DNA from 4 places in the Paenibacillus sp. J31R120 genome. Region 1 is predicted to be linked to each of the others. Evidence: riboswitches for the same ligand, from Rfam matches in the RefSeq annotation. Region 1 holds a riboswitch; each other region holds the start of a gene.

Region 1 (7,407 bases):
GCAGGAATAATCGCAAAATATTTGGCGATATCATTCGCAATACTGAAGGTCGTCAGAGCACCCCGGGTCATCAGAAGCTGCTTGCCGATGGCGACGACTTCAATGATTTTGGACGGATCGGAATCCAGATCGACCATATTGGCCGCTTCCTTGGCCGCCACCGTACCGCTGTTCATCGCAATGCCCACATCAGCTTGCGCCAGTGCCGGAGCATCATTGGTGCCGTCACCCGTCATCGCAACCAGCTTGCCTGCAGCCTGTTCCCTGCGGATGACGGCGATTTTATCCTCCGGCTTGCTCTCGGCGATATAATCGTCGACCCCCGCTTCCTTCGCAATCGTAGCCGCTGTGAGCGGATTATCGCCTGTACACATAATCGTCTTGATGCCCATCTCCCGCATCTGTTGGAAGCGTTCCTTCATGCCGGGCTTGACCGTATCCTTCAAGTAGATAATGCCGTACAAGCGTGCCTCCACCGCGACTGCCAGAGGCGTTCCGCCTTGCGAGGCCACCTCGTCGGCCCTTTCCTTCAAGCCTGCGGGAATGGAACCGCCTTGTTCCTCCACCCATTTCCTCACCGCATCGACCGCGCCCTTGCGGACTCTCCGGCCATCCTTCAAATCGAGACCGCTCATACGGGTCTCTGCCCTGAATTCCACAACCTCAGCCCCATCAAGGAAGGCAGCATCCGATTCGATCCTGAGACGCTTATTCAGCTCCAGTACAGAACGGCCTTCCGGCGTTTCATCCTTCAGCGAGCATATCCCTGCCCAGCCTGCAAGCTCTTCCAGCGTCGTTCCTTCAGCAGGAAGGAACTCGCTCGCCATCCGGTTACCGAACGTAATCGTGCCCGTTTTATCCAAAATAATCGTATTAATATCGCCGGCAGCCTCTACGGCCTTTCCCGACATCGCCAGCACATTGAACTGCGTCACGCGGTCCATCCCGGCAATGCCGATCGCGGACAGCAATCCGCCAATCGTGGTCGGGATGAGGCACACAAGCAAAGCGATCAACACAGGCACCTCAAGCGTAATGCCCAAGTACCGCGCAAAAAAAGGCAGCGTCACGACAACGATCATAAAAATGACCGTCAAAGTCACAAGCAACGTGTTAAGCGCAATCTCGTTCGGCGTCTTTTGCCGCTTCGCGCCCTCTACAAGGGAGATCATCCGGTCCAGGAACGAATCGCCGGGATCACTGGTGACACGCACTTTGATGCGGTCGCTGACGACCCGTGTACCGCCTGTGACCGAGCTGAAGTCGCCGCCCGCTTCCTTCATCACTGGCGCCGATTCTCCTGTAATCGCCGACTCATCTACGGAAGCGAGCCCTTCGATGACTTCGCCATCAGCAGGTATCAGCTCTCCCTGCTCGATCAGCACAATATCACCCTTGCGCAGCGTATGTGATGGCACCATCTCGATGCGAGAGCCTGTCACTTTCCGCGCATGCATCTCCTTCTTGGCGCTTCTCAGAGAATCGGCCTGCGCCTTGCCCCGGCCCTCCGCCAGCGCTTCCGCATAGTTGGCGAACAGAATGGTTAAGAGCAGAATGGCAGCCACCGCAAGGTTGAACCAGGCATCGATATCCGAGGACCCCAGCGCATCCGGGTATACAGCCAATAACAGCGCAACTATAAATCCAAGTTCAACGACAAACATAATCGGATTTTTAATCATAAGACGCGGGTCCAGCTTCAGGAAAGCCTCTTTCATCGCATGTCTTGCGATCGGCCCCGTCCACATCGATTGTTTTTTATGGCTCACGAGATTCTCTCTCCTTCACGAAAAAGCACTATGGCATTAAGGTCAATTGCTCCGCAATCGGTCCCAATACAACAAACGGGAAAAACGTAAGCGCGCCAACCACGAAGACCGTTCCTGCGAACAGAGCGCCAAATAATGGCTGGTCCGTACGGAATGTGCCGATCGAATCCGGCACCGGCTTCTTCGCGAGCAGCGACCCTGCAACCGCCAACAGCAAGATAACGCCAATATAACGCCCGAAAAACATAACCGCTCCCGTCATCATGTTCCAGAACGGCGTATTGTCGCCCAGCCCTTCAAATCCAGATCCGTTATTGGCAGCGGAGGAGGTGAATTCGTACAATACCTGAGTCAGACCGTGAAAGCCCGGATTCGAGACAGTCTCCGGATATAGCATCAGCGCAATTGCGGATGGCACCAAAATGAGCAGCGGCTGTACCAGCAGAACAATCGCGATCAGCTTCATTTCCCTGCCTTCAATTTTTTTGCCCAAAAATTCCGGCGTCCTGCCCACCATAAGCCCAGCTAAAAATACTGCGATAATCGCATACATCAGCACATTCATAAATCCGGCGCCAATTCCGCCGTAGATCGTATTCAGCATCATATTGGCCAGCGACACCAGCCCGCCCAGCGGCGTAAGCGTATCGTGCATCGTATTGACAGCTCCCGTCTCCGAAGCGGTCGTAACGACGGAATACAAGGAAGAAGCCTCCAGACCGAACCTCATCTCCTTGCCTTCCATGCTGCTTTGCGACGAATCCATGCCGATCGCCCCAAGGGCGGGATTGCCGGCACTCTCGGCAGCCAGCGAGGCTCCCATCATAACGAGGAACATCACACCCATTGCACAGAATAACACAAGGCCCTGCTTCCGGTTGCCAACCATCTTTCCGTAGGCAAACGGCAACGCTGTCGTCACCAGCATCATGAGCAGCATTTGCAGCAGATTGGACAGATTGGTTGGATTCTCGAGGGGATGAGCAGAGTTTGTTCCGAAGAAGCCTCCGCCGTTGTTGCCCAGCTCCTTAATCGCCAGGAACGATCCGACAGGCCCTCTTGCGATATGCTGTTCAGCTCCTTCCATCGTCGCAGCCGTCACAGAAGGCTCCAGCGTCTGAGGCACACCCTGCGATACGAACAGAAGCGATGTGACGATAGCAATCGGCAGCAGAATGCGCGTAATGGAGCGAATCATATCGACAAAGAAATTACCAAGCGGCTTGCCAGACAAGCCTCGAATGAACGCCATAGCTGCGGCAAGCGTCGTTGCCGGTGCCGTGAACATCAAGAAGACAATCGCAAGCATTTGTGCCAAATAAGACATGCCGCTTTCCCCGCTGTAATGCTGCAGGTTCGTATTCGTCATAAAGCTGATAGCCGTATTGAACGCCAACGTAGGCTCCATAGCTGCAATGTTGCCCGGATTGAGAGGGAGCAAGTGCTGCAGCCGGAAGATCATATAGACGACCAGAATCATAAAAGCGTTGGCGAACACGAGCGATAACCCATATTGCTTCCAGGTCTGGTTCGTTTTTTGGATGCCGCTAAGCGCCATAATCGGCTTCTCCAGCCAGCCGAAAGCGCGGTCGAGAGTTGTAGGCGAATAATCGAATGCACGCGCCATATATAATCCTGTTGGCTTTGCCAACGTCACAACGATTAATAGAAAAATGCCAATCGAAAGAAGCCCGGCAATCGTCACTTCCAGTCCCTCATTTCATCACACGTAATGGATAAACTACTGATCCTTCCGCCCGCTATCCGTTTCCTTCGCCGACCAAGCGGCAAGGCCCCATACGGAAGCCACCAGCACAATCAGAAATGCAACCAAAATTACATCTAGCACGATGCATCCTCCTCTCCGTTCTTCTCCAATCGATTCTCTTCAAATTCCGATACAAGCTCCTCCGGCTGCAACGATGCATGCAGCAGCTGATCTGCTCCCAAATGCCGATATAACCCCGGAATGCTGTGACTCTGGGTCACCACGATAATTCTGCCCGATACAAGCGGACGAAATAGCTTTAAGTACCTGCAAACCAGCGGCACGGAGTTGTCGAACAAATACACATCATGAATCTGTCCGCCCTTCAGTGGACAATCTCGCTCTTTCGTGTCGAGCTTGATAAAGCAGCTGATTCCGAATCCCTCATGGATTCGCCGTTGCCTGCCGCTGCTGACCAAAGCCGCTACAGGCCAGCCCTTGTATAGCAACAGCTTCACAAATTGCCGACCGTATTCATTCGGCGCATATACCAGCGTAAGCTTTGAATGGAACGAGTTCACTCTTCATTCTCCTTTATCCCTTTCAGCCAATTGGGCGCAAAAAAAGAAGCCTGCGAAGGAGGGGTCCCTCGCGGCTTCTTCTGCAGGCATAGCGAAACAAGCTTCGCTTATGCCGAAGAGCTGCAATTGGCCTCTCTCGAATCGCTTACGAGGTTAGCTGTCGGATTCGGGCGTGAGAGCCGCCCTACCGGACCTGCCAGGTCCGGATTCACCCCGGGATTTCACGCTTGGCGCAAAATCGAATGGTTCCCCCGTTTTCTGCTCTGTGCAGAAACTCAGCGTGTTGCTTGGTCATAATCCTATTTGCGCATCAAAAAACCACAGAGGCACGTGTCCCCTGTGGTCGCCAATGCGATCACAAGCCACTTCCTCTCCATCTACGCTTACGAGGTTAGCTGTCGGATTCGGACGGTGAGAGTCGCCCTACGCTTGGCCGGCGCCCAATCTGGCGCTGCAAGCGATTCACCCCTTGCCATCCGAACTTCCGGCTCTCACACCGGACTGTTCACTTGGCGAATGGTTCCCCCGTTTTCCCGCCTCTTGCGGGAAACTCAGCGATTGCTGTAAAGCTTAATCCGAATATTACTCCTGTCTTCTGAAAGTGTAAAGCAGCAGTAAATGCTGCTTTCCCCGATTTTCCATACCTTGCAATCTGATTTATCGCATTCATCGGCTCTTCTCGGAGAAAAGCTCTTCTACACTCGTGCAATCACAGCCGCACACGATTTACGCCTTGCAGGCGAGCCCTTTTATGGCCTTTTCCGAAGACCGCCCGTCGCTAGCAGCAGTGCAAACGAGATCACGACCATTCCTGCCGTCCAGGCCCAAGCCATCGGCATATTGCCGGAATCGACCGCGACATAGATCGCGGTAGGAATGGTCTGCGTCTTCCCCGGAATGTTGCCCGCAATCATCAGCGTTGCCCCGAACTCGCCCAAGCTACGCGCAAAGCCGAGAATATAGGCGGTCATTACGGCACGCATCGTCAGCGGCAGCGTCACATACCGGAATACCTTCCACTCCCCGGCGCCTGCCGAACGCGCGGCATCCTCCAGATTCTTGTCCACCGAATCGAGCGCTACCTTCATCGTCTGGTACACAAGCGGGAACGCCACCACGATCGAGGCAATTACAGCCGCCCATGGCGAGAAGAGAACCGGAGCGGAGAAAATCCATTCCGCTGCCCGGCCCAGCACCCCCTGCCTGCCCCATAGCACGAGCAGCAGAAAGCCGACCACAGTGGGTGGCAGCACTAGCGGCAGCATGAAGGCCGTCTCCAGCAAGATTTTGCCTCGGAATGACCTCCTCGACATCCACCATGCTGCGGCAATGCCCGCCACGGCCGCGACAATGCTGGAGATCAGTGCCACCTGCAATGACAGTACGACTGGCGGCCAGAACGATTGCCAGCTCATTAAGGCTGCTTCGGCAGGCTGAAGCCGTATTTCACGAACAGGTTGAGCGCTTCTTCCGTCTGCAGGTAATCGTACAATTCGCGTACTTGCTTCTCATGCTTGGTCGCCTTGATGATGCCGATCGGATACAGAATCGGCTTGTAGCTGTCCGGATCGGCCGCAAAAGCGATGTCCGTCTTCGACTCCGATGACAGTGCGTCCGTACGGTAGACAAAACCCGCATCCACGTTGCCTGTCTCTACATACTGTAGCACTTGCCGCACGTCCTTGGCCTGTACCGCCTTGTCTTGAAGCTGGTCCCACAGACCGGCATTCGTCAACGCTTCCTTCGCATACGCACCGGCAGGCACACTCTCTGGAATGCCTATTGCCAGCTTGCTCACCGAAGCAGACAACAAATCCTGTACGCTCCCGACACTGTCCCCTTTGCCCTCCGGCGTCACCAGAACAAGCTCGTTGGATAACAAGTTGATTCGATCCTTCGCATCTATAAGTCCCTTATCCACCAATGCGTCCATGTTCTTGGCCGCAGCGGACAAGAACAAGTCCGCTGGCGCACCTTGCTCAATCTGCTGCTGCAGCGAGCCGGAAGCTCCGTAATTGAACAACAGCGTAACGCCTGGATGTTCCTTCTCATAAGCCGCTTTCAGCTCGTTCAGCGCATCAGTTAAACTTGCCGCTGCCGATACCGTCAATTCCACTTTCGTCTCCTTAGAGTCTTTGCCGCAAGCAGCCATTACTAACATCATTACAACCGCCATCAGGATTACAATTGCTTTTCTCTTCATTCCGTTCATTCTCCCTCGCTCCAATAACTAGTTATATCTATTTATATTCAAATATATCTAAATAGCATTATACCTACCCCTATTCCGATCTGTAAATATCATTCCTGCCCTCCGTTCACTCGGCTCCAATATGCTACAATGGCTATATCAAAATTGGAAAACGGACCAGGAGGACAATCGAACATGTCTCAGCATCTCTCCTACACGACGGAAGAAATCGCCCAACTGCTTAAAATTTCAAAGCTAACCGTCTATGATCTGATCAAAAAGGGGGAGCTTCCCTCCTATCGGGTCGGCAAGCAAATGCGCATCGACGCTTCTGACCTTGAAGCCTACAAGCAGCGCAGCAAAGCAAAGTCAGCCGGACAAGAGGCATATACGGCTCCGACGGCTGCTCCAATCGTTGCCCATCGGACGGGCACGGCGCCTGTCCTCACCGGACAGGATATCAGCCTCGATATGCTGGCCAGCCATCTGGAGCGACGCATGCCCGGACTGCGGCCGCTGCGCTCGCATACCGGAAGCCTAGACAGCTTGATCAGCATGTACAGAGGGGAGGCGGACATCGTCAGTACGCATCTCTTGGACGGAGACAGCGGCGAATATAATATCCCTTATATCCGCCGTCTGCTCATCGGTATGCCATATATCGTCGTCAATCTGTTAAGCCGTCCTGCCGGATTGTATGTGTCAAAGGGCAACCCTCACGGCCTTACTGGATGGCGGGATCTTAGCCGCCCCGGGCTAAGGCTCGCCAATCGAGAGGTGGGGTCGGGAGCACGTGTGCTGCTGGATGAGCAACTGCGGCTGAGCGGAATCGCGCCTGGGAGCATTGCCGGCTATGACAACATCCACACCAGCCATATCTCCGTCGCCTCTAAGGTCGCATCAGGTGAAGCTGATGTCGGAGTGGGAACCGCCAGAGCGGCATCGATCGTGGAACAGGTTGATTTTATCCCGCTTACACAAGAACGATACGATCTGGTTATTCTGAAAAACGACCGCAGCAAGCCATGGCTTCACGAGTTGCTGGACGTACTACGCTCAGATGAGTTCCGGCAAGAATTGCAATCCATTTCCGGCTATGACCTGTCTCTTACCGGCCAAGTGCTGTATGAGACGCCCTAATACATCCATATCTTTACA
Region 2 (7,407 bases), on a different contig from region 1:
TAATCAACGACTTGCTGCGTGAGAAGCTGGGATATGAGGGCGTCGTGATAACGGATGATATGACAATGGGCGGCTTGCTGAACGGCAACAAAATCGGGGACGCATCCGTAACCGCCGTCCAGGCGGGCGCAGACATCGTGCTCGTAAGCCATGAAGAGAAGCTGCGAATCGAAGCTCTGGATGCCCTTAGACAAGCTGTTCACTCCGGTGAGATAAGTGAGGAACGGCTGGACGAAAGCGTCTATCGTGTGCTTAGCCTGAAGCAAAAGTACAAGCTCTCCGACGAGTCAACTCCTGATATAGACGTCTCCGCTGTCAACGAAGTCATCAATAACGCACTACAAGCCCGGCCATAATGGCCCGGGCTTTTTTATTTCCTTTTCCTATCAATCGCAACAAACTATATTTCGAGTTCCTTCTAAACGAAATTCAAACCAAAGACCGACCTCTCAACAAAATAAAGATCTCTCCAAGACCCTTCACTTTCCCAAACCTGCTCACTATCCCATCAACTCAGGGCAAAAACAAAATAATTTAGAGAGTAAGATTGTAAGACTTATAAGGGCTACGGGTTATCGGTTATGGGTTATCAGTTATGGGTTATGGGTTATTGATTCGCGTGATGGATTACACGTTATGGGCTACGTGTTTTGGGTTATTGATTCACGGGATTGGATTCGCGAGATGAGTCATACACTACGTGTTAACCGTTAAGGAACTCGTATGATGGGATTCGCGTTAAAAGTTACACGTGATAGGCTACGTACGGGTTATGGGTTATTGATTCACGTGATGCGTTATGAGTCATACACTACGTATTAAGCGTTAAGGGGCTCGTATGATGGGATTCGCGTTAAAAGTTATGCGTGATAGGGCTCGCGTGATGGGTTACATGTTATGGGCTACATACGTATTATGGGTTATTGATTCACGGGATGAGGGATGAGGTACGCGTTACGAGACATACATTACGGGTTACGCATTAAGGGGCTCGCATGATGGGACTCGCGTTAAAAGTTACACGTGATGGGCTACGTGTTTTGGGTTATTGATTCACGGGATGGGGTACGTGTTATAGGGTTCGCGTGATGAGTAATACGATACGGGTTACGCATTATGGGGGTACACGGCTTTTACATGGGTTTAGACAAGTTCAAACACAGTTAGGCAAAGTCAAGCAAAGTTAGGCAAAGTCAAGCAGATATTGATACATACTCAAACTCAAATAGCTCATAGGTTTGAAAGCTAATGCGTCTTCGTTGCAGTACAATCAATGCTTCATTTGCAGTGATAGGCTTGCTGTGTGTTCAAATGCGCATTTAATAGCGCCAGTGGAGGCGTTCAGCCTTAAGCAATATTCGTCCATGTACTGCTGGGCATACTTATCCCCGATTCCGTGAAACTTGTCCTTCATCCAACTAAACGCATTACTGGCAATCACGGATAACGGGTGGCAAGTACGCTTGCCAGAATTGACTAAATCTCCTGCAGTATTTCGTTTTTGAAACTGCTGAAACCTCGGATTCATCTCCAGGCTGTCATGCCCGCCTAGGTTTAATCGAATTAATATCTCGGCTTGTTCGGAATGCTCGAGGTCTTCCCTAGCCTGCTTGCGCCTGCTCAATAATTGAAATGTAAAAAAGCTGCTACTGCAATTATTCTCGTCTCGTTTTACCGACTTAATGATTGCGACAGACCTCTCCTTCTGTAACCTGTCATCGGATAAAAGAGCCTGCTGATTAAAAATCTCATGTTTAACTTCTATATATTCGCCCCATATTTGCTGCGACTCCATGGACAATACGGAACGAATTTTATTCAACATGCGCCAAGCCGTCTTATAGGTAATGTCCAGAAGCGCAGATAATTGCACGGCATTAACGCTATGCTCGAACTTTCCAACTAAATACATAACAAACAACCACTTCCGTATAGAAGTGCGACTTTTATGTAAAATGGTATGGGAGGTTAGCGACTGCTGATATTTGCACTTCGTGCATTCATAAAGAGGCAGACTTCTCGTAACGATCTTATATGCAGAGCGATGTCCACAACAATAGCACTTAAAGCCTGATGGCCACTTCAAACGTTCAAGAAGAGGAAGAAAATCCTCATCCCTCCGATATTGTGCATTAAACTCTTGCCAAGCTAATAATATTCCCACATCACTCACCCCCCCCAAAAAAAGAACATATGTTCTGTTTTTAGTATAACAAAATACCCAACCTTTTACAAGAGTTGGATAGATGGTTTTATCTTATATACCTGTTCCTGAGCAGATGGGAGAGTGAGCCCTTTTCCAAAGAAGAACACCCTCAGAAAGGGGGTACTGAATGATTTCTGTATACGTACATGTTATCGGGCAAAAAGTATACTGTCCTTCTGCAAGCATCCAGACTTCACACTTAGTCTGCGAATGTCCGCTCGAACCTTGTAATATCGCTGTTTTTGCCGATGATAACTAACATGTCGCCTTCAAATATACGATCGTCCGCGTGCGGAGATACAACCAAGTCATTGTCTTTTCTGCGTATGGCCATGACGCTGCAGCCGAATTTGGCTCTGAAGTCCAATGTTTTTAATGTTTTGCCGCAGAAGATTGGCGGGGCAATCATTTCGACGAGACTATGTTGGGGGGATAACTCCAAGTATTCAATCATGTTTTTGGAGGTGACCTGATGGGCTACCCGCACTCCTGTATCGCGCTCCGGGTGAACGATATGGTCCGCACCGACGCCTTCAAGCACCCGCTGATGATAATCGCTTGTTGCCTTGGCTGTTACGAATTTGACGCCAATATCCTTCAGAATCAATGTAGTTAATATACTGGACTGAAGGTTTTCGCCTATGGCTACAATCGCATGATCCAGATTGCGCACACCGAGCTCCCGCATGACCTGATCATCAGTCGAATCTGCTTGATAGACATGGGACAAGATAGGCGCGTATTCCTGTACTCTCTTCTCATCCTTGTCGATTCCCATAACTTCGTAGCCAAGCGATAGCAATGTTCGCGTCACACTTCCCCCGAATCTCCCTAACCCAATGACTACAAATTGTTTTCCCATCTGACGAGCCTCTCTTCTACTATTCATTGTTGATTGGACACAGCAAAAACCACAGAGAAACAAGCTCTCTGTGGTCATGACGAACACAAGCGCGCGCACTTATCTCCCGAACAACGCTTACGAGGTTAGCTGACGGATTCGGAAGTCGAGAGCTCCCTACCATAACATGGATTCACCCCTGCGACCCATTACGATCGCTTTGGTTCCCCCGCTGGTCTTAACGGACCATTGAGCGTTACGCATATTCATTTATGAGCCTAATGCTACTCCTTTCCGAATGTTTTGTAAAAGCGCATTCCAGACATGTTTCGGCGGAAAAAGCTTAAAAATCCCGATAGAAGCGCTTACATGCATTGCGCTATCAGCCGATCGCGAATTATATGCGTTTATTGATGCTTTTCTCAACTAGACCATCTCCTCCTGCGCTAGTTGGAAATAAGGGGAAGAATCTATTCCGGTTCTGCTGACAACGTCATTTTCAGTTTAAACTGCTTTGGCGTACAGCCGTTGAAGCGTTTGAACAATTCATAAAAATGCGCCATATTCTCCAGTCCTACGGAATGTGCGATGTCCGTTATTTTTCGGTCGGTCAGGGCAAGCAGGCGCGTAGCCTTAGCAATACGTCGCCGATTGACATACTCGGTAAACGGCAGTCCCATATGCGTTTTGAAATACTTGGAAAAATAGACATAGCTCATTCCGGCTAAAGCGCTCAGTTCAGACATATGTATCTTTTCGCCCAGTCGCTCATCTATAAAGGCAATGACAGGCTTCAGTACGTGAGCGTCCAGCTTTCCGCCCGGTGATAATATGCCGTTTGCGTCATGCCTTAGCATGGCAAGCATCAGCGCTTTGATATGCATGCTGACCGCTACCTCGTAGCCATGACGTCTGGCCATGACTTCCTCATGAATGCTGAAGATCGCACGGCCCACCTCCTCCCTTGCATCTGGGTTGGACGCGAACAGATCATTCAGTCCGTCAAGCGGCTGAAGCACCTCCATGAAACAGCTTAAATAGTTAATCGTCGCCGGATCGAAGTACGGCTCCAGATCGACGTGAAGTACAATATATTCTACTTCGTGCCCTGCATGACCTACTGCTCGATGAAGCTGATTGGAGCCAATCACCATCACATCGCCCTGCTCCAGGCGATAGGTTCTGTCTAAGGTATGCATCTCATGAATTCCGTCTAATACGAGAATAAACTCTACTTCCTTATGATAGTGCCAGCTAGGCAGCTCTGCGCCAGCGAAGCCTTCAAGAAAAAATGTCCATACTTTCAGGCATAGCTGCTGATTCTGGTAATGTATAGGCTCTTTTATAATATCCAAGGCTATCTCTCTCCCGAATGTTAAAATGTTGAAAATGGATATAAAACCATTAAATTATTGCATATACGGCTGCAGCTACTCCCTTGTATGATTAGTACAAAGCTAACCACGAATAAAGGAAGGTGACCCTCTATGAAAGTGGCAGTCCTAGGTTGCGGAGGCATGGGTGCTATTCATGCCGGTATATACGCCAGTCTTGCAAACGTTCAATTAACAGGTGTTTGCGATGCAAATCGTCAATTGGCCGATACATTGGCTGGGCAGACAGGAGCAACCGCATATTACTCGTTCGACGACATGCTGGCAAATGCGGATTTTGAAGCGGTAAGCATCGCGCTGCCTACCTATTTACACAAAGAATATACGCTTAAAGCTGCGAAAGCAAGAAAGCATATTATTTGCGAAAAACCTATCGCCCTTTCACTGGAAGACGCACGGGAGATGATGACGGTCTGTGAAGAGAACGGCGTCCGTCTGTTTGTTGGACATGTTGTTCGCTTCTTCCCTGATTACAACAATCTCAAACAAACGCTGGACAGCGGAAAGCTGGGGCGTCCTGCGGTCGCTCATACCAGCCGGATCGGCGGGCATCCGGGCAACTGGTTTGCGGATGAAGGCTTAAGCGGGGGCGTCATCGTTGATCTGATGATCCATGATCTGGACTTCCTGCGCTCCTGCTTCGGCGAGGTCGAAAGCATATACGCCCTGAACGCGAAACAAGAGGGACTCGATTATGCTCTGGTCACTTTACGCTTCGAAAACGGTACGATTGCAAATGTGGAAGCCAATTGGGGTTATCCAGGGCCGTTCCATACGAAAGCTGAAATCGCCGGCAGCACCGGTATCGTTCGGGCCAATAGCCTGAAAAGCAGCTCCATCCAAATCGTCAAGCAGGGGACAAGCAGCGATACGACTGGAGCCGTCGTCATACCGGGCAGCCCAGGACACAGAAACCCGTATGAGCTGCAATTAGAGCACTTTATTCGCTGTATTGAAGATGGGAGCGAGTCGATCGTTACGGCAGCAGATGCCTACAAAGCGCTTGAGTTGGCCCTATACGCCAGAGAGAGCGCGGTTACTGGCAAAGCCGTTTATTTGAAAGGAGGCCACGCGAAATGAGCAACCTAAAGGTTGGTATGATCAGCTTTGCCCATGAGCATGCCTTTTCTTATCTGGATGCTTTGCTGTCCATCCAAGAAGTTGATATCGTTGGCATTGCGGATCCCGTAGCCGAAAGAGTGGCGGAGGCAACAGCCAAGCATAACATAACCTACTATAATGACTACCTTGCGCTGTTGGAGCAGCCGCTAGATGCAGTTGTCGTCTGCTCTGAAAACGCGCTGCATGCCGAGATTGTAATCGCTGCCGCGGGCAAAGGCGTCCATGTGCTGTGCGAGAAGCCGCTCGGCATATCAATCGATGAGATGAGTCAAATGCTTGAAGTCTGCAAGGACAACCATGTCCAGCTCATGACAGCATTTCCTTGTCGCTATCTTGCAGCGGTCGTAGAAGCCAAGCAGGCAGTAGAACGTGGCGAGATCGGAGAGATCGTGGCGATCAAAGGAACGAATCGCGGCACTGCTCCATCCGGCTGGTTCGTTGATCGCAGCTTGTCCGGGGGAGGCGCCCTGCTCGACCATACAGTGCATGTTATGGATCTCATGCGCTGGTTCACCGGCTCCGAACCAACTGAAGTGTACGCATATGCCGCCACTTTGTTCAATGAGCAGCTTGAGGTAGACGATGCCGGGATGATCCATGTGAAATTCGACAATGGCGCATTCGGAGTTGTCGATACAAGCTGGTCCCGCAAGCCTCCATTCCCGACATGGGGAGACGTCACCATGGAGATTATCGGTACTAAAGGGGTATTATCCGTTGATTCCTTGGCTCAAGTGAATGAAGTATACAGCCAGCAAGACGGACTTGGCCAATGGAATTATTGGGGGGATAATATGGATCTATATCTGATTCGTTCCTTCGTCGAAGCCATCCGCAGCGGTCAACAGGTTCCGATAACAGGAGTTGACGGCATGCGTTCCGCTGCTGTTGCTCTTGCAGGCTACCAATCGATTCAAGAAGGCCAGCCCGTTAAGCTGCACTCCTAAACCTATTACGGACCGTAACCATTACGTGTACGCTCCGAGCAGAAACATCCTCATATAAGTGCAAAAGGACCTCAAAGCCCACATGTCGGCGGGCTTGAGGTCCCTTTTTTCATAAGCACAACTAAGATATCTGTCGAAACTATACCAGCCTGATGATATTACTTCAATTTGAATAAAGCAACAAGCTCTTGGAGCTCAGTAGCCATTCGGCTAAGAGATTCCGATGACGCGGATATTTCCTTCATAGAATCACGCTGCCGATTCGTATCCTCCGAGATCCCGTCCAGCTCTTGTAGAGCATGTTCAGAAATGCCAACAATCTCCTGCATGGATGCGGACACTTCCTCCGTGCTGGCGGACAACTCCTCCGTCGCCGCGGATACCTCCTGGATTTGAGCGGAAACGCCATTCACTGTTGTCATAATACTTTCGAAGGCCTGCCCAACCTGATCGAATTGGTCCACGCTCTTATGAACCTCGCCGATGCCTTCTGCAATGGCGGTTGACGTTGATGCCGTCGACCTCTGAATCTCATGCAAGATTGAGCCGATGGATACTGTCGCCTCGGTCGTCTGTACAGCCAGCTTCTTCACTTCCCCGGCAACGACAGCAAATCCTCTGCCATGCTCGCCTGCGCGCGCAGCTTCGATTGAAGCATTAAGCGCGAGCAAATTCGTCTGACTCGCAATCTCCGAAATGTAGCCTACAATTCCGTTAATCTCCGCCGTCTTCGCTTCCAGCTCCCGCACCATCTCAGCCGATCGGCCAACAGCGCCGCTCGCCTGCTTAATTTGGCCGACAGCCAGTTGTACAACACGATCGCCAGCCATCACATCGTCATGCATCATCATGGCATGCTCGCTTACGACCCCGGAAGACTCGGCAATCTTCTGAATG
Region 3 (7,407 bases), on a different contig from region 1:
GCAGCACAACATCTTCTGCCTTATACCGGAATTCATGGAATCCGGGGAATGCGATGCCTCCCTCTGAATCGGACCGCTCAAGCGCTACGTCTATGACTCGCTTGCTCTCATTACGAAGGGACAACATCACCGCTTGAGGCTCCCCCGTATCCTCCGGCAGCCATACCGTAAGCGACGCGTCGTTCGGTCCCGGCGCATTCGGCGATACTTTCAGCGTGTAGTGAAGGTCCTCGCCCATCTGGTGATAATTAAGCGACTTCCCGTCCGGCATCGGGCTAATGACAGTAAAGATCGCCGCAATCCCGACAATAAGGGCCATCAGCAGCCCGTCCAGCTTGAGCCATATTCCGCGCGGCAGCTCTCTGCGCCTGGCGCGGTATCGCAGCACAGCCCCGATTGCGGTCACTCCGATAACCAGGCCTGATTTGGCAAGCAGCCATAGTCCCCAATCGGTATAGATCAGGTACAGCCAGCTTGGAATGAGCGTCCATGTCATCAGCACGCCGCTCACAACCAAGATTACGATCGTCATCCATGCCACAGAGGAGAAGCGCTCTGCGAATCTTCCCGCTTCCTTCCGGTCCGCTCTCCAGAACAACAGCAGCAGCATCACGCCGCCCGCCCAAAGCGCCGCGCATACGAGATGCACGAAGTCGGACAGAACGGACATCACCATCTGCTCGGAGGCGGCTGGATGCCCGCCGAAGCTCTCTGTTAGAAGCAGCAGAACCGCCCATACGGCCTTCCCGATATCCGGAAGCTTCAGCGCTGCGAATCCAAGCGCCGCTAATGCGATTAACGCTATCCACAGCTGGCCCGACGCGGTCTCCGTGAACACCCGCAGCCAGAGATCCCCGCCGCCGCCAAGATTTCCAACGACACGGGCTGCATGAATGAAGACGTAGAGAATAGAGGCGACAAGCAGCGTCTTGATGGCTGCTCCGCTCCACTTATCCAGCCAGCTGCGCTGCTCGGCGCCATTACCGCCCTTGGGAATTAAGAACCTAAGCAGCATCAGTCCGGAGGTGAACAACAATGCCATGTAATAAACGATTCTTGCCGCATACATCATGCCATCTTCTACTTTTTCTTTCAGCAATGCGCCCTCCGGGCATGAAGCCCCCGACTGCGCATGGTCATGCGAGGCTGCCCACATGCCTTGCCCCTCCGCATATACGGACGGACTGGCACACACTAACAGGCAGGCCAACATCGCAAGCAAGAGTAAGGTGCCAGCTCCTCTTCTCATCGCTATTCCTACTATGCGATTATAAAAACCTTTACGGGTATGAGATGAATTCGACGAAAACGACATGGTTCCACATCCTTCTTTCCTCTTTCGACTCCAGTTTACTAGACGCCGAGCAAAAGAACAATTGATCCAAGCCTATGCTTAAAAACGCAATAAAGCGTATAAGGACAGGCTTCTTCGCTCATTCTGTTAAAAGAAGACCTGTGAAAAGGATGTGAACATTGATGATGGACCGGCACTTTCGCTTGGCCCAATTGGACAATTTCCCTGATGCGCTTGACGCGATCAGACAATTGGAGGAGCATCTAAGCGATCAAAGCGGGGAAGATATTGCGCTCGTTGCATTTGCATCGGAAGACGAACAAGCCTCAGAGTAATACGGAAAGACACGACCTTACAACCGCTTATTCCCGGCAAAAAGGCATCCCGCCTGCGACTTTCAGTTTTCGCCGGCCTGGATGCCTTTATGTTGTTCATGCTATCCGCTCTTGCGCGCGGCATAATCCGGCCAGTATCCATCCGGTATGGCTGGATAGCCCCGATCATTATCCCATATGTACACCCATCCAGCCAGACCGCGGGATTCCAGGTCGGATACCCATATGCGGTCGTATTCATTACTCTCCTCTATGCCGTAAAAGTCCTCCAGCACATCCATGGCCGTAAGACCTTGACGGTCTACCGTAATCCATCGCCCCCGTATTACAGCTTCGCTATCCTTCGCCGCGCGGTCGCGTACAGCGGCTGGATATGGGCCAAAATCGACGAGCCTCCCCGCAATAACGCCCGGCATATCGCTTTTCACGTAATTGGATACGACATGATGATTGCTTTGACCCGGCAGCAAAGAGCCGTAAATAAAAACGCGAATGACGGACATGGCGATCGCCTGCTTTCTGTACTAATATGGATTGTTTTCCGCGTTAGCTTTTCTAACATTATGCCGCATTTTATTCACATGCGCAATATATGGTACAATCAGGCAGAGCACACATCATAAGCTTATTACAAGGAGGTCGTATCCCTATGGCAAGTCAGACTGGAGCCATTGTACAACTATCCCTGAACGCGTTAATGGGAGATTCTTCTTTCCTTCCCCTCGTCCAAGGACAACGCCGGGAGCAAGCCTTTCAATCGTTGGCGGCAATTCTGTCGACACCTAACAAAGTACATAAGGCTTTCCTGCGCATTGCGCTGGAAGACGGCAATGTCGTACGCATTCCCGCCTTCCGCATTCAGCACAATGACGCGCTTGGTCCTTACAAAGGCGGCATTCGGTTCCATGAATCCGTCAATGAAGACGAGGTCACCAATCTGGCGGCGCTCATGACGCTGAAAAACGCGCTGCACGAAGTTCCGTTCGGCGGCGGCAAAGGCGGCGTCGTCATCAATCCGCGCAGCTTCTCGGAGAAGGAGCTGTATCAGATCTGCAAAAAGTATGTCCAGTATTTCAGCGATATACTGGGACCCGATAAAGATATACCGGCGCCGGATATGGGCACGGGTGAGCGGGAAATGGACTGGATGATGGCGGAATACAAGAGCATTCATCCCGGCTCTCCTTACCTGGGCAGCTTTACCGGCAAAAGCCTGGTCAGCGGCGGCTCGCTTGGCCGCAGGGAAGCGACAGGCAAAGGCGTCTACTTCACCTTCCGCTATATGATGCATGACTTCATTCGTGACAATATCGGCTGGCTGGCCGGCAGCTCGAACCCTTTTGCCGCGACTGCGCTTGCTTATGCGAACAAGCCAATGTCCATTGCCGTGCAAGGATTCGGCAATGTCGGCTCCGTCACAGCGATGGAAGCCTACAAGTGCTCCGATATTCGCGGCAAGGTTGTAGCGGTCAGCGACCGCAACGTGACCTTGTATAACGAGAGCGGCCTTGATATTCCCGCGCTCGTAGAGTACGCATCAGGGAACCGGGGCGATCTGCCGTCGACGGAGGACGCGCTGAAGGAAAGCGGCATTGCAGGGGAATTGCTGGACCGCGAAGCGGTGCTGTACTTGAACGTCGATGTCCTGTTCCTGGCGGCGCTGGAGGATCAGATTCACAGCGGCAACGTGAATGAAGTAAAAGCCCGCATTATCGTAGAAGGGGCGAACGCTCCGATTACGGGAGAAGCGGACGAGACCTTAACCTCCCAAGGCATCATTATCGTGCCTGATATTCTGGCTAATGCCGGGGGCGTTATCGTCTCATACTTCGAATGGCTGCAAGGCAGAGAGACACAATTCTATTCGGAGGCGGAAGTATACAGACAGCTGTTCGCCAAAATGCAGAAAACGATGAACAGCATTCTGCCGGCTTACTTCGGAGACCCGCTCTCCCTCCGTCAGAATTGCTTCGTCCATGCCGTGACCAAGCTGTCTTCCGTCCTATACCGGCAGGGCAAGCTGTATTAATACAGTTGCAGGCGTGTATCTTACTGTGTAGGGGCAGCCTGTTCGGCTGAAGCTGTGACAGCTTGTGAGCTCGAGAGACCTCAGCTGCCCCACGCCCGCTGGAAGCTGAGCGCGGTGCGGAATACAAGAAGCCCTGTGCCAGGCGTTAAATTGAAACAACAGGAAGAGGCATGACATATGGAAACAATCGAACTAACAGCAATAACCATCGGATACGCGCAGCATTCGTCCTACAAGGTCGCCTTCGAGAAGGCGGTGCTTGTTATCGTCACCGACTACGGAGACAAGCTATGGTACATTGATGCGGATGGTGTAAAGGACAAGGCGCTCCTGGCCTGGTTCGGCCAAAATGAGGATATTCGCGTCCAGCTTACGGCCAAAGCCATAACGGGCGAAGAATATCATGGCACCGCCTACTTCCACCCCAACGAGCCAAGCTTCGCCGCGGCCATCCGCGGTGATGGCGAGCTGCTTCGTACAGAGATTTAAACGTTAGAGGATAGTTCAACCCTAAAAAGGCGCTTGCCGTACGCGAATGAACGCGTAATCGGCAAGCGCCTTTTTTATCAGAACGATTAGTATTCCATCAGTTTGATGTTACTTGGAGATTTCCGGAGTTGTCAGTTGATCGTAGAAGTCAACTGCCTTATCCTTGTTCTCGGAAACGCGAAGCGCCATTGCGGATCTCGGATGCTCATCCAGAATACCTGTGATCATGTAAGGGATGATGTAGCCCCACTCTTCCTTCTCACGAAGCGGTACCATGTATTTCTCGATCATATCGAGAACAGGACGAACATTGTATTTCGTATTTTGCAATTCCGATACGAGCAGTTCCGTGTTGCAGTTGCCTGCTGCGCGTCCCATGCCGTATACGGATGCGTCAAGCAGCTCAACGCCTTTGTTCGCCGCGATCAGCGTGTTCGCGAATGCAAGCTGCAGGTTGTTATGCGCGTGAACGCCAAGACGCTTGTTCGGCAAATGCTGCTGGAATTTATCCACCAGATAGCCTACATCATCCGGCTTCAGGCTGCCGTAGGAATCCACGATGTATACAACGTCTACAACACTGTCGTTAATTTGCTTGAACGCTTCGACCAATTGGTTCTCCATCACGTTGGAAAGCGCCATAATGTTCAGCGTCGTCTCATATCCGCGGTCGTGGAAAATTTGCACCAGCTCAAGAGCCTTGTCTACATCTTGAATGTAGCAAGCTACGCGGATCAGGTCGAGCAGGCTCTCGCTGCGCGGCAAAATGTCATTCTCGTCAACGCGGCCGATATCAACCAGCGCAGACAGCTTGGTGTTGCCTTTGTTCGGAATGACCTTGCGAAGGAAATCGTCGTTCAGGAAGCGCCATGGGCCTGCGCTATCTGCACCTTTCAACAGCTTCGGCGAGTTTTTGTAGCCGATCTCCATGTAGTCGACGCCAGCTTCGTTCAAGCTATTATAAAGGTGCTGTACAAACTCGACGCTGAAATCCCAGTTATTGACGAGTCCGCCGTCACGAATTGTACAATCGACAATTTTACAATGACTAGTTTTCGAATGCATGCTTGCTGCTCCTTTGATTTGAACATGAGTTCACTTTTTATCTACCATCATACTTGAAATATGACGGGAACGCAAAGTAATTATGTCGGTATTTGGATATTTTGGACGATTGGTTGTCCCGATAAGATATCATTTACAAATTGATATTTTAAAGTTAAAATATTATGTAAACATCAACGCTTAATTTTTCCGACCTGGAAAAAGCGGGGGAACCAACGTAAGTGCGACGTGGGCCGACAGCCGGCCGCAGCCTTGCAAGGGGTGAGTCCGGGGATTTGTACCCCCGGTAGGGTCTACTCTCTAGCCCGAATCCGACAGCTAACCTCGTAAGCGGACAAAGGAGAGGTGTCTTATGCTTTCTTTATCTTTGCAAGATTCCCCATTCCCTTCGGAACAACCCCTGCAGCTCAGCATTAGCCGCGTGGAAGTATTCGTCATACCGGCGCTCGCGATTGACTCGGCAGGGTATCGCGTTTGTCTTCGCATTAGCAGCGACCTCGGCTATGGCTGGAACGAGCAATTCGTCAGTGACAGCGAGCCAAGTCTGCAACTCGACCGTTGGGGTCCGCTATTCCGCAGCTTCATCGGCCGTTTCTCGATCGTTTCCTTGACCGAACGGCTCACCGAACGAATCGCGCAGACTCTTAATCCCGATAATCGGGCTTACCGTTTATTTTCCGCCGCAATTACACAGCTGCAGAACCCGGGCTCCGGACGCCCGATTTCATCGGCTGAGCCTGCCGAAGAATCCGTTCTTCAGCAGCGCGCCGTCGCTTATTTATCCGTAGATTAGCAGCATACGCTTGGATATGGGGATATCCTATGTCGGCCAGCCTATCAAGGCAAGCCGCAACCAGCATCAAGCTCGAAGCCTTCCAACCCGGAAAGCCCGGGCTTGTTTGCGTTTTGGGGGAGCTGTCCGGCGGCGCTCAGTCAGGCTGCAGCTTTTCGTTCTCTAAGCCGAGTTTTTCGGTCTGCAGCTCGCTCGGCGTCGACTTTCTGCTCTCTAAGCCGAGTATCTCGGCTTACAGCTCGCTCGGCGGCGGCTTTCTGCTCTCTAAGCCGAGTTTATCGGCTTGCAGCTCGCTCGGCGGCGGCTTTCCGCTCTCTAAGCCGAGTTTTTCGGCTTGCAGCCTGATCATCATCTATAGATAAATAAAAAGATGCCTCCACCATCAATTTTCAATGGTAAAGGCACCTCGTTTTTGCATATTCGCAACCTTTCGACTTCAACACCTCCAGAATGGTTTAGCGAGTTATTGATTAGTTAAAACAAACTTCCGCTCACATTCCCACTATCAGCCTATAACAGCTAGTACGCACAATGTTCATCAGACTGGTATATATGAACTATGCATGACTAGCGGCAGCGCAATGATATTGCGGTGCTGCACAGCCGCGCCTGCAACCCCTTTGACCGATTCATGTGCTCATTCGTCTGAACTCCTTACTTGAATACAGGAGGCTGCACCGCCTAACAAGTTCGTTTATCCGGTACAAACACACATCGAACCGCCCAAGTATAATAGTCCGTTTAAGGAACCATTCACCACCGACGCCCCATTGCCCCGTATCCCATCCTTCCATTCAGAAGACATTGAATGTGCACACTCGCAACCAATCACTTACGACCCCGTCGATCGGTAATGCCGCACGCCGAACCGCCAGATTAGCAGGCATGGGATGAGGAATAGCAAGCCGCCGAACGTGATCATCATAGGCAGAAACATACTGCCCTCCCGCTTATCGAGCAGGTACATGAGCGGCAAGTAGCTGACGCAGCCGAACGGAATGATGAACGTAAAGAAACGGGTAACCCACTTTTCATAAATATTGAGCGGATACTGCGCCATCTCGCGCCCTCCGTCTGTGAAGACATTAGCTACTTCAATCGCCTGGATCGTCCAAAAGCAGAACGTCGCAGCCAAAATAAAGATGCCTGTAAAAATAATCGTGCCATTGGCGATCATGAGCAGCAGCGTCAACAGCTTCGGAAAACTCCAAATCTGCGGCAAATGGGACACCGACCAGATCAGCACGATCACACTTTGCAGCAGCCTTCCTATTCTCGTAAACTCAAACTTCGAGCCCAATACTTGCAGCGCTGTGCTTCTGGGCCGAACCAGCAGCCGGTCGAAGTCTCCCCTGCCAACCAGCGACGAGAAGGAATCGAATCCCCGCGCAAAACATTCACT
Region 4 (7,407 bases), on a different contig from region 1:
CAGGATGCAGTCCAAGGCCCAATCGGGTTACATGACCCATCGGGAAAAATTGCACGAAGCCGATAAGAGACTTCTGTTCGTCCATTACAACGGCATATTGGGAGGCACGGAGGACGGGATCGCCGAATTCGATTCCGTCCTTTTTCATGTTTTCCCATGCAGGCCAGTTGTAGCTGTCCCAAGGCGGCTCATAGCGCCAATCGCATAGGGAGCGGGCATGCTCTTCGGACATGGCTTGAATGGTCATTAACGACTGGTTTGGTTTATAATAGAAGGTGTTGTGGTTATCGTATATCATAAACTTGATTATAGCAGATGGCGTCGATCGGGCGTAAGGACAGGGAGTCGGTTAGAATGAAGAAGCTGCTGTGGATGGGCTGCCTCTCATATTTGGTTATTGGCATTGCGCATGTGGTCGGCGGAGCGTTGCTGGAGCAATTGATTGCCCATTACGGCATTACCTATAAAGACGGCGGGCAATGGATCATGAATCAATTCATCGGATTTCTGTTCGGTGTACTGCTGGCGCCGGCTCTGACCAGCCGGGTCGGGAAGCGGGGGGCGGTTCTGATCGCCATGGCGCTGCTTACCTTAAGCGAGGCGGCATACAGCCTGCTGCTGCCATGGGGCTGGATGCTTGCCTTTGCCCCGATTGCCGGCATTGGCTTCGGGATGACGGAAGCGATTGTTGGGGCGACCATTATCGATCATATGAAGGGTAAGGCTTCGGCCATGAGCAGGCTGGAGACCTTCTTCGGCATTGGGGCGCTGCTCATTCCGATTACGGCGGCGTTTCTTATACAGCAGCATGTATGGCAGCTTTCCTTTCCGATTCTATCTGCGATGGCGGGCATTACCTTTGTGCTGTGGCTGACGATGTCGTTCGGCAGCTTGGATGACAGCTTAAGTCCGCCGCAGCGTTCTGTTCCTGGACAGGGGGAAGAGCGTCAGCAAGCGACGGCATTAAAGAGGAATAAGAACCATGCTGGCTGGCTCGGATATGCGCCAAAGTCGATTCCTTTTCTCGCGCTGAGCGCGGCTTTTTTCATGATCTATGTAGGCATGGAGATGAGCTTTTCGAACTATTTGCCTTCGATTCTCATATCGCGGACAGGCATGTCCGATTCAACAGCTACGGCTGCGCTAAGCCTATTCTGGGGAACGATGGTGCTGGGAAGGCTGTTCGCGGGCATTATCGCGGACCGTATCGGCTATGCAAGCTACTTGTTCATCACGACTGCGGCTGCAGCTGTCGTATTTATCGGAATGATCGTCTTCCAGCAGCAAGGTCTGCTGCTTATCTTGATTGCCCTAAGCGGATTATGCTTCTCCGGTGTGTTCGGCATTGCGCTCGTGTATGCGAATGGCTTGCTGCCAGGCATGACGGAACGGACAACAAGCTTGCTGGTTGCACTTGGCGGAGTCGGAGGGGCTGTATTCCCTCGGGTGACAGGCTGGTTCATGGATCGCTATTCGACGGGAACGACGCTCTACTATCTCTCGGCTTTGGTGATTGCACTGCTTGCCGTATTAATCGTGCTCGTGATGGCAGGACGCAAGCAGTCGAATCGAATGAACGAAAAAGAGGTTGCCCCCTCCTAGGAGCAACCTCTTTATTCTAATCATTACTTCTCAGCAGCAACGATAAATTTCTCAAATTGCGACTCGTCCAGTACGCGTGCAGCCGTTACGTAGCGCGGCTTGTAGTAGGAAGAATCCAGCTTCTCGATAATTACGCCTTTGCTTGTGGAAGCGTGAGCGAAGTTACCGTCTCCAACGTAGATGCCTACATGGGAGATTCCGCCGTTGTTTTTACCGCTAGTGTCGAAGAACACCAGATCGCCTGGTTGAAGGTCGGCTTTTGCGACTTTCGTGCCGGCGCCTGCTTGATCGGACGATCTGCGCGGCAGATCGATGCCCATCTTGTTGAACACATAGCTCGTAAATCCAGAGCAATCAAATCCTTTAGTTGTTGTTCCGCCGTAGGAATAACGCGTTCCGATCAATTCATCAATGATGCCGTCCATCTTGGATGCGCTGGCGAATGCGCTTCCAGCCTGGAAAGCGAGCATAAGAACAAGGCCCGCCAAGATGATGCTGACTTTCTTCTTCAACTTGGTGAAGCTCCTTCCGGTGCCGACGAGGTTAGCTGTGGGGTTCGGTTGAAGGTTCCCTATGATCTCTCAGGCGCCCGGCGTGCCGTGCGTCAAGATCAATTCACCCAAAGTGGTTCCCCCGTTTCCCGAGCGGGAATTAGGCAATTTTTGTTTAAACATCTTTAACCAATATAATAGATGGAAAGTGTAGATTCGTGTTGAAAATGAGTAGATTTTAATAATACAAATCGAGATATACTCATTCGCTTAATCGGCATAGACAAAAATACAGAGATAAACATCATTTCAGCCAAGCTATGACACCTAAACTTGAGTGTATTTTCAATGGAATTTGTGTATTATAAATAGAAAACTATTTAACGGGAAAGGTTGGTCGTGATGGAGAGCGCTGTGGATAATAAGACATCATCCTCGAACTTTATTAAAAATATCGTTGTAGAAGATTTGAAGAGCGGCCGCGTGCAGGAAGTCATTACTCGCTTCCCGCCTGAGCCGAACGGTTATTTGCATATCGGGCACGCCAAGTCGATCTGCCTGAATTTCGAGCTCGCCGACGAGTTCAAGGGCAAGACGAATCTGCGGTTCGACGACACGAATCCGGCGAAGGAAGACACGGAATATGTAGATGCAATTAAGGAAGATGTGCAATGGCTCGGATTCGAGTGGGATGAGCTGAGATTTGCTTCGGATTATTTCGAAGAATTGTATAATCGCGCCGTCCTTCTTATTAAAAAAGGAAAAGCGTACGTATGCGATCTGACAGCCGAACAAACTCGCGAGCTGAGAGGAACGCTGACGGAGCCTGGCAAGGACAGCCCGTACCGTAATCGCAGTGTCGAGGAGAACCTGGATTTGTTCGCGCGCATGCGCGCTGGCGAATTCAAGGAAGGCGAGCGCGTGCTGCGTGCGAAGATTGATATGGCGTCTGCGAATATTACGATGCGCGACCCTGTCCTGTACCGGATCTCCCATGCCCACCATCATCGCACGGGCAGCGAGTGGCATATTTATCCGATGTACGATTACGCGCATCCGCTGAGCGATGCAATTGAAGGTGTCTCGCATTCGATTTGTACGCTTGAATTCGAAGATCACCGTCCGCTATACGATTGGGCAATCGCGGAATGTGAGATGGAGTCGCAGCCGCGCCAATATGAGTTTGCCCGTCTGAATATAACGAATACCGTGATGAGCAAGCGTTATTTGAAGCAACTCGTAGACGAAGGCGTCGTAGAGGGCTGGGATGATCCGCGCATGCCTACGATCAGCGGCATGCGCCGCAAAGGCTTTACGGCAGAAGCGATCCGTACGTTCTGCCGCGAGATCGGCATTGCGAAGAGCAACAGCGTTGTAGATGAGCGGAACCTGGAGCATTTTATCCGGGAGGATCTGAAGCTGAAGGCGCTTCGTACGATGGCGGTACTACGTCCGCTTAAGGTGGTCATTACGAATTATCCGGAGGGCCAGACGGAACTTCTGGATGCGGAGAATAATGCGGAGAACGAGGAGATGGGCGTTCGCCAAATCCCGTTCTCGCGTGAAATTTATATCGAGCGCGACGACTTTATGGAGAACCCGCCCAGCAAGTACTTCCGTTTGTTCCCTGGCAACGAAGTGCGCCTGAAGCATGCATACTTCATTACTTGCCAAGACGTGATCAAGGACGAAAACGGCGAGGTCGTGGAGCTGCATTGCACGTATGATCCGGAGACGAAGAGCGGCAGCGGCTTCAATGCACGCAAGGTGAAGGGGACGATTCACTGGGTGGAGGCCTCCCAAGCGATTCCTGCCGACTTCCGCTTGTTCGAACCGCTTATCCTGGACGAGTCCAATGAAGAGGATACCTCCTTCCTGGAGCGGATTAACCCGAATTCCCTGCAAGTGGAGCAAGGTTTTGTAGAACCGAACATGAACGAGGCGAGGGGCGGCGACAAATTCCAATTTTTCCGTCATGGCTACTTCAATGTCGATCCGAAGGATTCCACATCCCAGAAGTTGATTTTCAACCGTATCGTTTCATTGAAAAGCTCATTTGATCCTGCCAAGGCTTAGAGGAATTCGCTTCGGTTAGGCGGGCAGCCTGTCAAGCATTCCGCTTGGCAGGCTGTTGTTCGTTAAGAGGGGGTTCGAGAGATGCTGGATAAGCTCCGCAACAGTATCGTGCTGGCAGGCGGCCGAAGCAGCCGGATGGGGCAGGACAAGGCACTTCTAATCATAGAAGGAGAAACTCTGCTCAGGCGGTTGGTCCGCCAATTGTCGGAGATATCGGAACGCGTGATGATAGCATCTGGCTCCGAAGAACAGATGGAGAGATATCGCGCTGTCCTACAGGACTTGCCGTCCGCGACGGATATTCAGTTCGCAGTAGATCGTTATCCCGGGGAGGGTCCTTTGGCAGGATTGCATGCAGGAATTTGCGAGATTCGGGAAGAAGGTTATGTCTTGGTGACGGCCTGTGATATGCCCGATATCTCCCCTTCCTTACTCCAGAGGCTGCTTGATGGCAGAACGGGCGGTCCTGACGTGATCTATGCGCAGGGGCAACCGTTCCATGCCCTCTATCACACCAGCGTGACTGCTGTGTTGGAAGAAGCCCTGCAGCAGAGGAGCCTGCGGGTTATGGATTTCATTGGCAGGTTGAATAGTAGCGTTCTTCCGCCAGAGAACGATTCAGCTAAGATTGCGACGGGGCTTTCCAATTTAAATACGCAAGAGGATTACCAAAATTATTTGAATAGAATGCGGAGAGATGGATCATGAGCACACCTACTTATGACATTCGCGATGCCAGGCCAGAAGACTTGGAGCGGATTGTGGACATCTATAATACAACGATAGCAAGCCGTACGGTAACGGCGGATCTGGAACCTGTAACATCCGAGAGCCGCCGGGCATGGTTCGATGCGCATTCGCCGGAGAAGCATCCAATCTGGGTCGTGCGGATGGAGGATGGGACCATTGGCGCGTGGATGAGCTTCCAATCCTTCTATGGCCGTCCTGCTTATCAGGCTACCGCGGAGATTAGCATCTATATCGCGGAGGAACAGCGTGCCAAGGGGCTGGGCTCCTTTCTCTTGGAGCAAGCGCTCGAGGAGTGCCCGAGACTTGGTCTAACCACGCTGCTCGGATTTGTCTTCGGCCATAATGAGCCAAGTTTGCGGTTGCTTCGCAAATACGGATTCCTGCAATATGGGCTCCTGCCTCGGGTAGCGACACTTGACGACGTTGAACGGGATCTCGTCATTATGGGACGACGAATAGACGCTGTGTAACGACCCGGGTGGCGAACGGAAGGGGTGATCGACGTAAAGCTCTATCAAAAGGCTTTCAGCAAGCATACCGGCTTTAATGTGGCGGTGACGCTGCTTGCTGTCCTCTACGCATTGATCATGCTGAACTTGTTGTTTTTACGTGACCGGTTCATGATGGACGGCTATGCGTACAATTTCGTACCGTTCGATACGATTCAACGTTATGTGGTGCATCGCGATCATTTTAATTTCGATACTTGGTTCAAAAACCTGTTCGGCAATCTGGTATTATTTATTCCGATCGGCATGTTCCTCCCGCTGTTGAATACGCGCTTTCGGAGCAGTCTGATGCTGATTGCGGCTACCGTCATCATTATTGGCATCATAGAGACAGCCCAGATGCTGCTTCGGGTAGGCAGCTTTGATATTGACGATATTATATTGAATACGGCCGGAGCCTGGATAGGTTTGCTGCTGACCCGGCCATTCATGAGGAGAGAGAAGCGATGAGTAAATATTGGAGTCCGCTGGCAGGATCGCTAGAGCCCTATGTGCCGGGCGAGCAGCCGAAGGACAAATCGTATATCAAGTTGAATACAAATGAGAATCCATACCCGCCTTCACCCAAGGCGATCGAAGCGATCAGATCTGCTGCGGACAGCGATCTCAGGCTGTACCCTGATCCCACTTGCGATATTCTGGTGAAGGAAGCGGCCCGTTATTACGGACTGACAGAGAAGCAAGTGTTTGTGGGCAACGGCTCCGATGAAGTGCTGGCATTCGCGTTTGCCGCATTCTTCGATCCGGCGAAACCGGTCTTATTCCCTGACATTACATACAGCTTCTACAAGGTTTATGCCAAAATGTACGGCTTGCAGCCTAAGCTTATTCCAGTAGATGAAGACTTCTCAATTCCGCTGGAGCAATTCGCGGGCAATGAGGAGCATACCGGCATTATTCTGCCGAATCCGAATGCGCCTACAGCCAAGCTGCTGCCGCTGTCCGACCTGGCATCGCTATTGGAGCGCAATCCCGATCGCGTCGTCATTATCGACGAGGCTTATATTGACTTTGGCGGGGAGTCCGCAGTGAAGCTGATCCCGCGTTATCCGAACCTGCTCGTCATCCAGACGCTGTCCAAGTCCAGGTCGCTTGCGGGCTTGCGCGTAGGCATGGCCTTTGGCTCCGAGGAACTAATTGAAGGCTTGGACCGAATCAAAAATTCATTCAACTCCTATACGCTGGACCGACTGGCCCTCTATGGAGCAGTTGCCTCCCTTCAAGATGAGGCGTACTTCCGCGAGACGACCGACAAGGTCATTCAGACGCGTGAGCGAGTGGCAGGGGAGGTTGCCCGCTTAGGGTTCAAGCTGACCGATTCCAAAGCGAATTTCCTCTTTATCTCGCACCCGGCTATTGCGGCTAAGGAGCTGTTCCTGCGACTTCGCGAGAAGGGCGTATTGGTTCGTTATTTTGCCTCCCCGCGTATTGACCAGTATCTTCGTGTGAGTATTGGAACCGACGAGGAAATGGATGCTTTCTTGTCGGCGTTGGAGGAAAGTGTCAGAGAGCTGTCCTAATCGCTGTCTAACTTGAAAAGGGTGCCGCTACAGCCAGACAACTGGCTAAGCGGCACCCTTTCTTTCATAGGCTTGCGTTATTCGTATACAACACCTGCATAATATTCAATGACATCGCGAAGCACGATGAAAAATTCCCCGTTCGTCATCGCAGTCTGATCCGTAATCTGATTGATCGTTTCCTGCTTCAGCCAGCCGTTATTTAAGAACTCGTCCAGCGTTAGCGTTTTGGCTTGTTCGTTATCCATCGCATTGGCAATCGTTTTGACCGCTTGGTCGAGAGACAGCTTCTGTTCGGCCGGCGTATCCACTCCGGCAATGGCTACAGAAGGATCGCCATGGAAATAGTCTGAATGCTGCTTCTTCACGCGGTTCATGCTGTAGACAATGCGCTGCATATTGGACTTGCCATCGAGATCATACGCCATATTATCGTGATTGCCGCTAGTCATAAGCATG

What was found. A riboswitch is a leader RNA that binds a small molecule or an ion and turns the genes downstream of it on or off. The one in region 1 is predicted to bind cyclic di-AMP.
Region 2: it holds a riboswitch for cyclic di-AMP, as region 1 does, so the genes downstream of both, AC0YNW_RS18705 (potassium channel family protein) here and AC0YNW_RS16210 (hypothetical protein) in region 1, are expected to answer to the same signal.
Region 3: it holds a riboswitch for cyclic di-AMP, as region 1 does, so the genes downstream of both, AC0YNW_RS28220 (5-formyltetrahydrofolate cyclo-ligase) here and AC0YNW_RS16210 (hypothetical protein) in region 1, are expected to answer to the same signal.
Region 4: it holds a riboswitch for cyclic di-AMP, as region 1 does, so the genes downstream of both, AC0YNW_RS25035 (C40 family peptidase) here and AC0YNW_RS16210 (hypothetical protein) in region 1, are expected to answer to the same signal.

The regions. Positions count from the first base shown of each region.
Region 1 is NZ_JBWDNN010000004.1:149,979-157,385, reverse strand. Features, by position in the region: gene kdpB (potassium-transporting ATPase subunit KdpB) at 1-1,748, opposite strand, end outside; gene kdpA (potassium-transporting ATPase subunit KdpA) at 1,798-3,468, opposite strand; gene AC0YNW_RS16215 (signal peptide protein) at 3,511-3,618, opposite strand; gene AC0YNW_RS16210 (hypothetical protein) at 3,612-4,058, opposite strand; cyclic di-AMP (ydaO/yuaA leader) riboswitch at 4,185-4,349, opposite strand; cyclic di-AMP (ydaO/yuaA leader) riboswitch at 4,423-4,625, opposite strand; gene modB (molybdate ABC transporter permease subunit) at 4,808-5,473, opposite strand; gene modA (molybdate ABC transporter substrate-binding protein) at 5,473-6,270, opposite strand; gene AC0YNW_RS16195 (substrate-binding domain-containing protein) at 6,445-7,389, shown strand.
Region 2 is NZ_JBWDNN010000005.1:67,376-74,782, forward strand. Features, by position in the region: gene nagZ (beta-N-acetylhexosaminidase) at 1-356, shown strand, start outside; gene AC0YNW_RS18700 (IS1595 family transposase) at 1,271-2,164, opposite strand; gene AC0YNW_RS18705 (potassium channel family protein) at 2,406-3,068, opposite strand; cyclic di-AMP (ydaO/yuaA leader) riboswitch at 3,168-3,313, opposite strand; gene AC0YNW_RS18710 (helix-turn-helix domain-containing protein) at 3,518-4,402, opposite strand; gene AC0YNW_RS18715 (Gfo/Idh/MocA family protein) at 4,535-5,521, shown strand; gene AC0YNW_RS18720 (Gfo/Idh/MocA family protein) at 5,518-6,510, shown strand; gene AC0YNW_RS18725 (methyl-accepting chemotaxis protein) at 6,669-7,407, opposite strand, start outside.
Region 3 is NZ_JBWDNN010000014.1:60,169-67,575, reverse strand. Features, by position in the region: gene AC0YNW_RS28250 (copper resistance D family protein) at 1-1,249, opposite strand, end outside; gene AC0YNW_RS28245 (hypothetical protein) at 1,477-1,629, shown strand; gene AC0YNW_RS28240 (gamma-glutamylcyclotransferase family protein) at 1,731-2,132, opposite strand; gene AC0YNW_RS28235 (Glu/Leu/Phe/Val family dehydrogenase) at 2,279-3,658, shown strand; gene AC0YNW_RS28230 (hypothetical protein) at 3,836-4,147, shown strand; gene AC0YNW_RS28225 (aldolase catalytic domain-containing protein) at 4,256-5,212, opposite strand; cyclic di-AMP (ydaO/yuaA leader) riboswitch at 5,380-5,560, shown strand; gene AC0YNW_RS28220 (5-formyltetrahydrofolate cyclo-ligase) at 5,565-6,005, shown strand; gene AC0YNW_RS28215 (hypothetical protein) at 6,035-6,367, shown strand; gene AC0YNW_RS28210 (ABC transporter permease) at 6,838-7,407, opposite strand, start outside.
Region 4 is NZ_JBWDNN010000009.1:167,519-174,925, reverse strand. Features, by position in the region: gene AC0YNW_RS25045 (GNAT family N-acetyltransferase) at 1-247, opposite strand, end outside; gene AC0YNW_RS25040 (MFS transporter) at 355-1,602, shown strand; gene AC0YNW_RS25035 (C40 family peptidase) at 1,626-2,114, opposite strand; cyclic di-AMP (ydaO/yuaA leader) riboswitch at 2,120-2,270, opposite strand; gene AC0YNW_RS25030 (glutamine--tRNA ligase/YqeY domain fusion protein) at 2,496-4,169, shown strand; gene mobA (molybdenum cofactor guanylyltransferase) at 4,251-4,877, shown strand; gene AC0YNW_RS25020 (N-acetyltransferase family protein) at 4,874-5,389, shown strand; gene AC0YNW_RS25015 (VanZ family protein) at 5,414-5,878, shown strand; gene hisC (histidinol-phosphate transaminase) at 5,875-6,948, shown strand; gene AC0YNW_RS25005 (FAD-dependent oxidoreductase) at 7,026-7,407, opposite strand, start outside.